Linked DNA regions of Shumkonia mesophila. The protein of the gene in region 1 interacts with the protein of each later gene in a pairwise test. Links are inferred from orthologs where the notes say so. Each region holds a gene or a part of one and is shown in the gene's direction. Other genes may lie near its edges. The genes, in order: pheT and secD.

What was found.
Region 2: the proteins of pheT (region 1) and secD interact in binary tests that used the Escherichia coli proteins (3 or more experiments, as listed by UniProt). The link is inferred for Shumkonia mesophila from one-to-one orthologs.

Annotation. Positions count from the first base shown.
Region 1 is NZ_JAOTID010000001.1:666,762-672,844, forward strand. What follows is about bases 1-3,104. They hold pheT (phenylalanine--tRNA ligase subunit beta), read left to right. Parts: upstream 1-400; coding sequence 401-2,809; downstream 2,810-3,104. Other genes in these bases: pheS (phenylalanine--tRNA ligase subunit alpha), read left to right, coding at 1-404; ODR01_RS03015 (adenylate/guanylate cyclase domain-containing protein), read left to right, coding at 2,963-3,104. In the rest of the region: more of ODR01_RS03015, read left to right, coding at 3,105-4,789; ODR01_RS03020 (complex I NDUFA9 subunit family protein), read right to left, coding at 4,811-5,743; ODR01_RS03030 (ribonuclease D), read left to right, coding at 6,069-6,083.
Region 2 is NZ_JAOTID010000010.1:102,714-109,783, forward strand. What follows is about bases 1,594-4,452. They hold secD (protein translocase subunit SecD), read left to right. Parts: upstream 1,594-2,160; coding sequence 2,161-3,744; downstream 3,745-4,452. Other genes in these bases: yajC (preprotein translocase subunit YajC), read left to right, coding at 1,723-2,136; secF (protein translocase subunit SecF), read left to right, coding at 3,755-4,452. In the rest of the region: ODR01_RS16450 (LysM peptidoglycan-binding domain-containing M23 family metallopeptidase), read left to right, coding at 1-126; ODR01_RS16455 (DUF4389 domain-containing protein), read left to right, coding at 228-653; ODR01_RS16460 (ATP-binding protein), read right to left, coding at 679-1,536; more of secF, read left to right, coding at 4,453-4,690; ODR01_RS16480 (Mth938-like domain-containing protein), read left to right, coding at 4,741-5,079; ODR01_RS16485 (superoxide dismutase), read right to left, coding at 5,137-5,730; ODR01_RS16490 (superoxide dismutase), read left to right, coding at 5,931-6,533; ODR01_RS16495 (phytoene/squalene synthase family protein), read left to right, coding at 6,664-7,070. UniProt on the Escherichia coli protein: Part of the Sec protein translocase complex. Interacts with the SecYEG preprotein conducting channel. SecDF uses the proton motive force (PMF) to complete protein translocation after the ATP-dependent function of SecA.

The DNA of each region.
Region 1 (6,083 bases):
TGGGCCACCTCAAGGGCTGCCTGATCGAGTTCTGCCGCGCCTATTTCGGGGTCGACGACCTGCCGGTGCGCTTCCGGCCCAGCTATTTCCCGTTCACCGAGCCCTCCGCCGAGGTCGACATCGGCTGCACCCGCGAGGGCGGCCAGTTCCGCATCGGGCGGGGCGACGATTGGCTGGAGATCCTGGGCTGCGGCATGGTCAACGCGGTGGTGCTGGAAAACTGCGGCATCGATTCCAGCCGCTACCAGGGCTTCGCCTTCGGTATGGGGCTGGAGCGCATCGCCATGCTGAAATACGGCATCCCGGACCTGCGCACCTTCTTCGAATCCGATCTGCGCTGGCTCAGGCATTACGGCTTCGCGGCGCTGGACGTGCCGAGCCTGGTGGGAGGGCTCAATCCATGAAGTTCACCCTGAGCTGGCTCAAGGAGTACCTGGACACCGAGGCCGGGGCCGATGAGGTGGCGGCGAAACTGACCGCCATCGGCATCGAGGTCGAGAGCGTCACCCAGCGCTCCAGGGGGCTCGAGGATTTCGTCGTCGCCCATGTGCTGGCGGCCGAACCCCATCCCAACGCCGACCGCCTCAAGGCCTGCACCGTCGATTTCGGCGAAGGCCCGATCAGCGTGGTGTGCGGGGCGATCAATGCCAGGGCCGGCATGAAGGCGGTGCTGGCGCGGCCCGGCCAGTACGTGCCCGGCATCCAGGTGACCCTCAAGAAGGCCTCCATCCGTGGCGTCGAGAGCAATGGCATGATGCTCTCCGAGGACGAGATGGGCCTGGGCAGCGACCATTCCGGTATCATCGAGCTGCCCGAGGACGCCCCCATCGGGGCGCGTGCCGTCGACGTCATGGGCCTGTCGGACCCGGTGTTCGATGTTTCCATCACCCCCAACCGTGGCGACTGCTTGGGCGTGCGCGGCATCGCGCGCGATCTGGCCGCCGCCGGCCTCGGCCGGCTCAAGCCCCTCGACGCGACGCCGGTGGCCGGCTCGTTCAAAAGCCCGATCGACGTCATCTTCGACTTTCCGGAGGACAAGCGGAACGCCTGCCCCTATTTCGTCGGCCGCTACCTGCGCGGCGTCAGGAACGTCGAAAGCCCGCGCTGGGTCAAGGAACGGCTGACCGCGGTCGGCCTGCGGCCCATCTCGGCGCTGGTCGACGTTACCAACCTTCTGACCATCGGCCTCAACCGGCCGCTCCATGTGTTTGACGCCGACAAGGTGCGGGGCCACATCCGGCCGCGCCTCGCCCGCCCCGGCGAGACCATCCTGGCGCTGAACGGCAAGGAATACACCGCCGACTCCGAGATGACGGTGATCGCCGACGACGAGGCGCCCGAGGCGTTGGGCGGCGTCATCGGCGCCGAACGGACCGGCTGCTCCGAGGAGACCGTCAACGTCTTCCTCGAATCCGCCTATTTCGACGCGGTGCGCACGGCCAGGACCGGCCGTACGCTCAACCTGCAGACCGATGCCCGTTTCCGCTTCGAGCGCGGCGGCGTCGATCCGGCCTTCCTTATCGACGGCATCGAGATCGCCACCCGCCTGATCCAGGAATGGTGCGGCGGCGAGGCCTCCGAGGTGGTGATCGCCGGGGCCGAGCCCGACTGGCGGCGCGATATCAAGCTCAGGCCCGTACGCATCCACACCCTGGGCGGCGTCGACGTCGCCAAGCCCGAGATCGAACGCATCCTCACGGCGCTCGGCTTTGGTCCGAAGGAAACCGGCGGCCATCTGACGGTTTCGGTGCCGTCCTGGCGCGGCGACATCGTCGGCGAGGCCTGCCTGGTCGAGGAAGTCATCCGCATCCACGGCTACGAACACATTCCGGTGGTGCCACTGGAACGAACCGCATCGCTGCCGCGGCCGGCCTGGACGCCCGAACAGAAGCGCCGGGTGACGGCCCGGCGCACCCTGGCGGCGCGTGGCATGGTCGAGGCGGTGACACTGTCGTTCCTGCCGGCGGCGACGGCGAAGCTCTTCGGCGGCGGCGCCGAGGCAGTCCGCCTGACCAATCCGATCAGCGCCGATCTCGACGCCATGCGCCCCTCGCTGCTGCCCAACCTGATCGCCGCGGCCGGGCGTAACGCCGACCGCGGCATCGCCGACGCGGCGCTGTTCGAGGTCGGCCCGCAGTTCGCCGGCGACAAGCCGGAAGACGAGGCCATCGTCGCCGCCGGCATCCGTTCGGGGCGCCGCGGCCCGCGCAACTGGGCGGAAGCGGCGCGTCCCGTCGACGTTTTCGACGCCAAGGCCGACGCCGTGGCGGCGCTGGCGGCGGCCGGCGCGCCGGTGGACAACCTTCAGGTTTCGGCCGAGGCCCCGGCCTGGTACCACCCGGGGCGCTCGGGCAGCCTGCGCCTGGGTTCGAAGGTGGTGCTGGCCTGGTTCGGCGAAATCCATCCCGGCGTCTTGGCCAAGATGGACGTGCGCGGGCCGGCGGTCGGCTTCGAGGCCTTCCTCGACAACATTCCGGCGCCGAAGCGCCGCAAGGGGGCGGCGAAACCCTATCTCGTCCTGTCGCCGTTCCAGCCCGTCGAGCGGGATTTCGCCTTTGTCATCGACGCGACGGTCGCGGCCGGCGACGTACTGAAGGCGGCGCGCAGCGCGCATCCCGATCTCATCGCCGAGATCCGCGTCTTCGACGTCTTCGCCGGGGGCGCCCTGGAGGCGGGAAAGAAGTCGCTCGCCATCAACGTCGTGCTCCAGCCCAAGGAAAAGACCCTGACCGACCAGGAGATCGAGGCGGTCGCCGCCCAGATCGTTTCCAAGGTTGAGAAGGCGACCGGCGGAAGCCTGCGGGCCTAGCGGGACGCAACCGGAGGGCGGGTCGCGCATCCGGCGGGATATCCCGCCGGCATTGACGTCCTGTTGTTTTTCCCGTGTTCCCGCTAATCTATGGCTCCCCTTCGGATGGAAGGGAGATCGGCCGGGCTGGGCTCCGGAGTCGTCAAGGCGCACATGAGCGAGATAGAAGCCAGTTACGAGGTCTGCATACTGGTCGGCAGCCGCTGGGAGATTCACGCCCGCTATCCGGTGACCGGCGCGGCGATGGCCATCGAGGAGGCAAAGCAGCTCGAGCACACTACGAAATCGGCCGTCAAGGTGGTGCGCGAGGTCTACGACAAGGAGAGCGGCCTCTACAAGCAGGTCACCGTCTACAAGGGCGCGCATGCGCCGGGGCCGAAAGCCGGCTCCCCGTCCGTCAAGGCCAGGCGGTACCGCGCGGCGGCGGCGCGGTCCGGCACTACGCAGGACGACGACGATCTGGACGGGTTGTTGTGGGAGGAGGACGGCACGGAGGTGCCTTCCGGCCCGGCCAAGCGGCGGCGCAGTCTTGTGGAAATCCTGTCGTATAAGGCGCGACCGCTTCCCCGCAAGCCAAAGCAGGTCACGGTGACCGGCCTGCTCGCCCGCGTCGCCGTCTTCATCCTGATTTCGCTGTTCGTAGCGGCGATGGCGACGGTCCTGTTGCCATCCCTGGCGCCGGCCCTGGCCCAGCGCAACATCACCTTCGTCGGCAACGGGCAGACCAGCGTGCTGTTCGTCGCCTTCGTCGCCTCGTTCCTGCTGACCTTCGCCCTTCTGGCGGCCATCGTGCTCACGGGGGTCGAGGTGGTCAGGCCGCGACGCGTCCGCCCGCCGGCGCCACCCAGGCCCCGCCGGCAGAAACATCTTTCGCGGCTGCCGGCCGACACCTCCCTGATCCCGGAGCCGCCGTCGCCCACGCTGCCGCCCGCCCCATCGCCCGAACTGAGTGTCGAGTGGCCGCCGGAAGCCAGCCTTCCGGGGGAGAGCGAAGAGAACCTCCTGGACGAGCCGGCGGAGGAACCCGAGGCCGCCCAGCCCCAGTTGTCGCCGGCCGGCCAGCAGCAGAAGATGCGCATGATGACGTTTCTGGCCGGGGCCATCGAAGCGATCAAGTCCTCGGGCCCCATCGACACCTTCTCGCGTTTCGGCATCAACCTCTACGTCGCCGGCGCTGTCGGCGCGCTGGCGACCACCCAGGCCATCGAAGGCGACGACGCCCGGATCATCCTGGCCGAGGGCGCCGTGACCCTGGGAACGCCGTGGGAGATGGCCCGCAAGTTCGCCGTGAACGCCGACAGCTACCTGATGCAGCCGCGCTATCTCGAAATGTACGAGGCGGGCCGGCGCTCGATGATGGCCTTCCTGGAAGGGGACGAGAATGGCCCGCGCCAATTGACGGGGGCGCTGGATGCCTGGCGCAATCCCGCCAAGCTGGAGGAACAGACGGGGCCGCTTGCCGTCATGTTCACCGACATCGTCGATTCGACCACCATGACCGTCACGGTGGGCGACGATGCCGCCCAGTACGTGGTGCGTACCCACAACCGCATCGTCCGCTCGGCGCTCACCAACTATTCGGGCCGCGAGGTCAAGCACACGGGTGACGGCATCATGGCGTCCTTCGCCACCGTATCGAACGCCGTCGAGGCGGCCATCGAGATGCTGCGCCGGGTGGCGGCCAACAACACGGCGGAGGGCGATATTCCGTTGCACCTGCGCATCGGCATCAACGCCGGCGAGCCGGTGATCGAGGACGACGACCTGTTCGGCATCACGGTGCAGCTGTCGGCGCGGCTGTGCGCGGCCGCCCAATCCGATCAGATCGTGGTGTCCGAGGTGGTGCGCGGCCTGTGCTCGGGCAAGGACATCACGTTCAACACCCTGGGCGAGCGCGTGATGAAGGGGTTCAGGGAACCGATCCCGCTCTACGAGGCGGTCTGGCGCAAGGAAGACGCGCCCGCTGCGCCCGGTCCGTAAGTGAAGGCCCCGCCCCGGCCCTTATAGCGCGCCCGCCGGGCGGTAGCGCGCCAGATAGGTGGGCAGGATGGCCTCGAGCGGCGTTGGCGCGATGCCCAGCGCGTCGAGGCTGAGGGCGGAGGACGCCACCACGTTGTCGCGCTTGAGCAGCTTCACCTGGTCGCGGGTCAGCAGCGGCCAGGGGGTCTTTTCCAGGAACCAGGCCTCGATCGAGGCCATGGCGAACGGCACCGGGACCAGGGGCCGGCGGCGGTGGATCTCGGCCAGCATCATCTCCATGAGCTGGCGGAAGGTATAGATCTTGGGCCCGCCCAGCTCGTATGTCTGGCCCCGCGTCTCGGGGCTGGCCAGAATCCGGCAAATGGCCTGGGCGACATCGCCGGCGTAGACCGGCTGGAGGCGGGTCGCGCCGCCCCCGATCAGCGGCAGCGCCGGCAGGCAGCGGGTCATCGCCGCGAACAGGTTGAAGAATCTGTCCTCGGGGCCGAATACGACGCTGGGGCGCACCACGGTCACCTCCGGGAAGGCGGTCCGGGCCATCGCCTCGCCGCTGGCCTTGGTGCGGGCGTAGGCCGATTCCGATTCGGCGTCGGCGCCGATGGCGGACACCTGGACCAGCCGGCCGAGGCCGGCGCGGGCGGCGGCGGCGGCGAGATAGGCCGGGCCGTCGGCATGCAGGCGCTGGAAGGTGCGCCGGCCCCGCTCGACCAGGATGCCGACCAGGTTGACGGCGGCGTCGGCCCCCTCGATGGCGGCGGCCACCGAGGCGGGGTTGGCGATGTTGGCCTGGACGATGACGACCTGACCGACATCGCCCATGGTCTTGAGGAAAAGGGCCGCATCGACGTCGCGCACGGCGGCGCGGATGATGAATCCCTCCTTCACCAGCCGCTTGACCAGGTGTCGGCCCAGAAAGCCCGATGCTCCGAAAACGGTGACGACCCGGCGGCTCATGTTGCTCTTCCTTTCCTGCCGTGATCCCGCCGGAATTGCCGGACGCTCTTGCCCGCCGGCATCACGCGGGATCGCCTGTCCGTTGGCTTACAATGGCCATGTCGCGGCCGTCAACCGCGACAGACGATAATCGCGGTTGACATCCGTCGCCGGGAAGGTTAACGACTGCCTCGCCGGGGAGTTCCCGGCCGTTCTGCAATCGTGCCCAGGTGGCGGAATTGGTAGACGCGCAGGTTTCAGGTACCTGTGGCCGAAAGGTCGTGGAAGTTCGAGTCTTCTCCTGGGCACCATCCCTTCTTTTCATCTCGCCGCAAGGACGCTCCGAGTGACGGCGACATCC
Region 2 (7,070 bases), on another replicon or contig:
GGGCAGGTCATCGCCCGGATCGGCTCGACCGGCAACGTGACGAAGCCTCAACTGCACTTCGAGTTGCGCAAGGGAAGGCAGGCTGTCGACCCGCGCAGCCGGTTGACCGAGCAGTTGGCCGGTTGATGCCACGCTTTCGCGGGCGCGACGCCAATTGCCGCCACGCCGGGGGTGGCGTACACTTCCGGCTCACAATCCAGAGCCGGGAAAAAGGGGAGGTTTGAACCGTGGGGGACGAAAACACGGGAACAGGAGTGCGCAAGCACCTGTCCGACAAGCAGGCGTGGCTCAGGCTGCTCTACATGATCTTGTTCGGGATTGCCTTCGAGGTCGCCAAATTCGTCACCTTCTTCGTCGCGGCCGTGCAAATCCTGTTCAAGCTGTTCACCGGCGATGTACAGCCCCGGCTTAGCGGATTTGGCGCCAGCCTGGCGATCTTCCTGCGCCAGACCGTCGACTTCCTGACCTTCCGGAGCGAGGTCAGGCCGTATCCCTGGAGCGCATGGCCCTTGCCGGAAGTGGCGGCCGCCGAAGCCGCCGCCGCGGCGACCGTCGAGGCCGCGACCCCGGCCAAGCCGGCCGAACATCGCGCCCCGCGTGGCGGGCGGCGCAAGGCAAGCGGGCCGGCCGACGACGAAGTCAAGACCGAATAGCCAAGCCATCGGCCGGGCTTGCCAGTCAGTCGAGCGGTTTGCCCAGCTCGCCAGCCAGATCCTGAATGAACTGCCAGGCGACCCGGCCCGAACGGGCGCCGCGGGTGACCGACCATTCATTGGCGCGGGCGCGCAGTTCGGCGGGCTGAATGGGCAGGCCGTAAGCGGCGGCGTATCCCTCGACGATGTCGAAGAAAACGTCCTGGCCGCAAGGGTGAAACCCCAGCCACAGCCCGAACCGATCCGACATCGATACCTTTTCCTCGACCGCCTCGGCCGGGTTGATGGCGGTCGAGCGCTCGTTCTCGATCATGTCGCGCGGCATCAGGTGGCGGCGGTTCGAGGTGGCGTAGAAGACGACATTGGTCGGTCGGCCTTCGATGCCCCCCTCCAACACCGCCTTCAGCGACTTGTACGAGGCGTCGTGGCCGTCGAACGACAGATCGTCGCAGAAGATGATGAACCGGCGCTTCGCCTCGCGCAGGATGCCGAGAAGGCGGGGCAGGGACTGGATGTCTTCGCGATGGATCTCGACCAGGCCAAGCAGCCCGGGCGTCTCCTCTTCGATCCGGGCGTGAACGGCCTTGACCAGCGAGCTTTTGCCCATGCCGCGGGCGCCCCACAGCAGGGCGTTGTTGGTGGGCAGGCCCTTGGCGAAGCGGCGGGTGTTCTCCAGCAGGATGTCGCGCTGGCGCTCGATGCCCTTGAGAAGGCCGATGTCGACACGGCTGACCTCGGGAACGGGTTCCAGCCAATCGTCGTCAGCGTGCCAGACGAAAGCGGCGGCGGCGGCGACGTCGGCGACCCGACGAGCCGGCGGGGCCAGCCGTTCAAGCGCATCGGCGATGCGGCGCCACAGCGGCAGCGGGTCGATGTCGGGCATTTTTCGCATCCTTCCCAAGACGGCCGGCGCACCCTAGCACAGGGCCGCGCTCCGTCAACCCCGGGGGCAGTTGACACGCCCTTCCTTGCCCCCCCACATTGAGGGCCCGGCTGTTTCCGTTTGCAAGTCGCGTGGGGACCGGTATATTCCCGCTGGCTTTGCCCAAGAATTCTAGGGAGTTCCCTGATGTTCATCTCGCCCGCATATGCCCAAGCCGGGGGTGGTCTCGGTGGCGGCGGTTTCGAGGCCCTTCTGCCGCTGGTCCTCATCTTCGTTGTTTTCTATTTCCTGCTCATCCGTCCGCAGCAGAAGAAGGCCAAGCAGCATCGCGAAATGCTGTCGGCCATCCGTCGCGGCGACAAGATCGTGACCAACGGCGGCATTCTCGGCACCGTGACCAAGGTGGTCGACGAGACCGAACTGATGGTCGAAATCGCCGAAGGCATCCGCGTCCGTGTGCAGCGCGGCATGGTTGCCGGCGTGCGCTCGAAGACCGAGCCGGTCAAGGATGCCGGCAAGCCGACGGACGCCGCGGCCGGCAGCCAGCCGGAAAGCGCGGTTTCCAAGCTGAAGAATTTTCTCGGGGGGAAGGGCAAATAACCGCCCTCCGGTGAGACGTTTCCGATGGTTCATATCGCCAAGTGGAAGGTGATCGTCGTCGTCGTTGTCTGTGCGTTCGGCGTGTTGTTTTCCATCCCCAATTTCCTGAGCCGCGATCTGGCGGATTCGCTGCCCGACTGGTTGCCCCATCAGCAAATCAGCCTGGGACTGGATCTGCAGGGCGGCTCGCACCTTCTCTTGGAGGTCGACGTCGCTTCGGTCATTCGCGAGCGTCAGGACACCCTGATCGAAGCGATGCGCACCGAGTTGCGCAAGGAACGCATTCGCTATACCGGCCTCGGTGTGCGTGGCCAGTCGGTGGTGGTGAACATTCCCGACGCCGATCGGGTGCAGACGGCCTACGATCTGGTGCGCGGCCTGGAAAGCGGCATCAGCGCCACGATGGAGGACGGCGGACGCATCTCCCTGACCTTGACCGAGCAGGCCATCAAGGAACGGACCCGCTCGGCCGTCGAGCAGTCCATCGAAATCGTGCGGCGGCGCATCGACGAGACGGGCGTGCGCGAACCGACCATCATCCGACAGGGCGAGGATCGCATCCTGGTGCAGCTTCCCGGGCTGGATGATCCGGAACGCATCAAGCAGCTGCTGGGCAAGACCGCGAAGATGACCTTCCACCTGGTCGACGATCAGGTGCCGGTGGCCGAGGCGATGGCCGGGCGCCTGCCGCCCGGCTCGATGCTGCTGCCGTCCTCGCACGAGACGGTGGCCAACGGCCAGCCGCGCATGTACGTCATCAACAAGCGGGTGATGCTGAGCGGCGACGCTTTGGCCAACGCCCAGGTCGGCACCGACCCGCGCACGTCGGAACCGGTGGTCAATTTCCGTTTCGATGCCTCTGGCGGCAAGCGCTTCGGCAAGATCACCACCGACAACGTCAACCGCCTGCTGGCCATCGTGCTCGACGGCAAGGTGATCAGCGCGCCCAATATCCGCGAGCCCATTCTCGGCGGCTCCGGGCAGATCAGCGGCAGCTTCAGCTTCCAGTCGGCGCAAGATCTCGCCCTGCTGTTGCGGGCCGGCGCCCTGCCGGCACCGTTGACCATTCTCGAGGAACGGACCGTCGGGCCGGGCCTCGGCGCCGATTCGATCGCCGCCGGCAAGGTGGCCAGCGTACTCGGCCTCGTTCTGGTCGTCGTCATCATGGTGATGGTCTACGGCCGCTTCGGGGCGGTTGCCGATATCGCGGTCGTCTTCAACATGTTCCTCATCATGGCATCGCTCTCGGTGCTGCAGGCGACCCTGACGTTGCCCGGCATCGCCGGCATCGTGCTGACCGTCGGCATGGCGGTCGACGCCAATGTGTTGATTTTCGAACGCATCCGCGAAGAATTGCGCAATGGTCGCTCGCCGATCTCGGCGATCGAGACCGGCTATTCGCAGGCGACGCGGACCATCATCGACGCCAACCTGACGACGCTGATCGCTGCCGTGCTTCTCTATCAGTTCGGGTCCGGCCCGGTCCGCGGCTTTGCGGTGACGTTGGCCATCGGCATCGCGGCATCGATGTTCACCGGCGTCATGCTAACCCACGTGATCGTGCTGGGGTGGCTTCGTCGCGCCCGGCCGCAGACCTTGAAAATCTAGGCGCCAAGCCATGCTTTTTCGTATGCAACTCGTTCCGCCGGGCACGAACATTCCGTTCATCGCGTGGCGCAAGTTTTTCTTCGTGTTTTCCGTGCTGCTGGTTTTGGGTTCGCTCGCCCTGTTTGCCGTTCGCGGCCTCAACTACGGCATCGACTTCCAAGGCGGCATCCTGCTGGAGGTCAAGACCCAGGGGCCGGCCGACATTGGCGGCATGCGCTCGACCCTCAACGATCTCGATCTTGGCGAGGTCGCCTTGCAGGGGTTCGGTGCGCCTGACGACGTGTTGATCCGGCTTGCCAAGCAGGAAGGTGGGGACGCCCAGCAGCAGGTCGCGGTCGAGAAGGTCAAACAGGCCCTGGGGGCGGGCGTCGAATACCGCCGGGTCGAAGTGGTCGGACCGCAGGTCAGCAACGAGTTGCTGCTGGACGGCATTTACGCGGTGGTCCTGGCCCTGATCGCCATGCTCATCTACATCTGGTTCCGCTTCGAGTGGCAGTTCGGCCTGGCCGCGGTCATCGCGCTGCTTCACGATGTGATCAGTACGATCGGCGTCTTCGCCATTCTGCAATGGGAGTTCAACCTCTCGACCATCGCTGCCGTGCTGACCATCGCCGGCTATTCCATCAACGATACCGTGGTGGTGTTCGACCGCGTCCGCGAGAATTTGCGCAAGTACAAGACGATGGCCTTGCCGGACCTGCTGAACCGCAGCATCAACGAGACCCTCGCGCGCACCATCATGACCAGTTTGACGACCCTGGTCGCCATCACCGCGCTATACCTGTTCGGCGGCGAGGTCGTCCGCGGGTTCAGCTTCGCCATGATCTACGGCATCGGGATCGGCACTTTTTCGTCGATTTGCGTGGCGGCGCCGCTGCTGCTCTACATGAGGGTGCCGCGCCGGTCGAGCAAAACCGAGGAGGCGGCGGCCAAGGCGTCGCCGTAAGCGTTATTTCCGGCCTCGACATCACGCCAAGGGTTTCCCCCGGCCGCAAGGTGGTTCAGGCCTATGGCGAAGGTCGGTTTCGCATTTCGGGAGAAGTCGTCACGGGCTCGGTTGTCGTCTGGCCCGACGGCTGGACGGCGTGGCCGGTCGCCGATGGCGCGATCCTTTCCGCCGACGACCTGACGCCCATTCGCTCCCTTGCCGGAACCGTCGACATCCTGCTGATCGGCTGTGGCACCCGCTTCGGCCCCGAACCGGCGGGGTTGCGCGCCGCCGTCAAGGCCGTCGGCATGGCCCTCGAGTGGATGGACACGGGCGCGGCCTGCCGCACCTACAACGTGCTGGTCGGCGAAGGCCGCCGCGTCGCCGCCGCCCTCATCGCCGTTTAGCGAGAACGGCCCGGAGGGGAACCTCCAGGCCGTTCGCATTGTTGACGACCGAAGGGCCTAGCCGAGATTGGCGGCGGCGAAATCCCAGTTGACCAGATGGTCGAGGAAGATATCGACATAATCCGGACGCCGGTTCTGGTAGTCCAGGTAATAGGCGTGCTCCCACACGTCGCAGGTGATCAGCGGCGTCTGGCCGTGGGCGATGGGGGTATCGGCGTTGCCGGTCTTCACGATCTTCAGCCGGCCCCCGTCCTGCACCAGCCATGCCCAGCCGCTGCCGAACTGGGTGACGGCCGCGGTCTTGAACTGCTCGCGAAACGCCGCATAGCCGCCGAAGTCTTCGTCGATCCTGGCGGCCACCTTGCCGGCCGGCGCGCCGCCGCCGTTCGGCTTCATGGCCTTCCAGTAGAACGTGTGGTTCCACACCTGGGCGGCATTGTTGAAAACGCCCGCCTTGGCGGCATCCCCGGCCGTTTCCCGCACGATCCGCTCCAGCGGAGCGGAAGCCAGCGGCGTGTCCTTGATCAGGTTGTTGAGGTTGACGACATAGGCGTTGTGGTGCTTGCCGTGGTGGAATTCCAGCGTCTTGGCGCTGATGTGGGGCTCCAGCGCGGTGTTGGCATAAGGCAATGCCGGAAGTTCAAAGGCCATTCCCTCCTCCTATGACTGACGGTTTTCCCGATATCTTTCAATTGTCTAAAAAATCATATCCGGTTGCGCCGCCGCGGGGAAGGGCAGACCCCGGCGCGCCGGACGAGTCGCTCGAAATGCGTCGTGCCGGCCTTGACGGAGCCGATTTACGTCACACATTTAGCGCCTAGGATAGTTTGCAAATAAGAAGAGGTAGCATCATGGCATTTTCTCTGCCCACATTGCCGTACGCCAAGAACGCGCTTGAGCCCTATATGTCGGCCGAGACGCTGGAGTACCACCATGGCAAGCATCATCAGGCCTACGTGGACAACGGCAACAAGCTGGTCCAAGGCACCGGCCTGGAGGGCAAGTCGCTGGAGGAGGTCGTACAGGCCGCCTACAAGGACAAGGCGCTGACCGGGCTGTTCAACAACGCCAGCCAGCATTGGAACCACGTTCAGTTCTGGCAGTGGATGAAGCCGATGGGCGGCGGCGCCATTCCCGGCGAGCTTGAGAAGAAGCTCACCGCGGATTTCGGCGGGATCGACGCCTTCAAGGCCAAGTTCATCGAGGCCGGGGTCACCCAGTTCGGCTCTGGGTGGTGTTGGCTTACCGTCGAGAACGGCAAACTGGCCGTCGCCAAGACCCCCAACGGCGAAAGCCCGATGGCGTACGGCAAACCGGCACTGCTCGGATGCGACGTGTGGGAACATTCCTACTACATCGACTACCGCAACCGCCGTCCGGACTATCTCAAGGCCTTCCTCGACCACATGGTCAATTGGGAACGAGTGGCCGAACTGTTCGCCAAGGCCGTCTGACACTCCTGCGGCCGAGCACCGGGTTCCGCCGCTCTTCCGGCGCGGACCCGGTGGGGCCGGGTGGCTTTCGGGCCGGCCGCCTTTCCCCCATACTACGAGGATCGCTGCCGCGTGGAGGCATGCCGCGCCGATGCCCGATCTGTCGTTCTGCGCCCAGCAGGTCCGCCGCCAGGACAACGACCGTTTCCTGTGCGCCCTTTTCGCGCCCGCCGCGCGCCGGGAAGGGCTGTTCGCGCTCTATGCCTTCAATCTGGAACTCGCCTCCATCGCCGATAAGGTCAGCGAACCACTGCTGGGCCGGATGCGCTTTCAATGGTGGCGCGAGGCCGTGGACGGCGATGCGAACGGCAACGCCGCCGGCCATCAGGTCGCCGGCCCGCTGGCAAGGACGGTCGCGGAGTCGGGGCTGAGCACGGCATCCTTGCTCGCCCTGATCGACGCCCGGGAACGGGACCTCGACGACCGACCCATTCCCGACCAGGCCGCCTTCGCGGCGTACGCGGCCGATACGGCGGGGGCCCTGGCGGAAATGAGCCT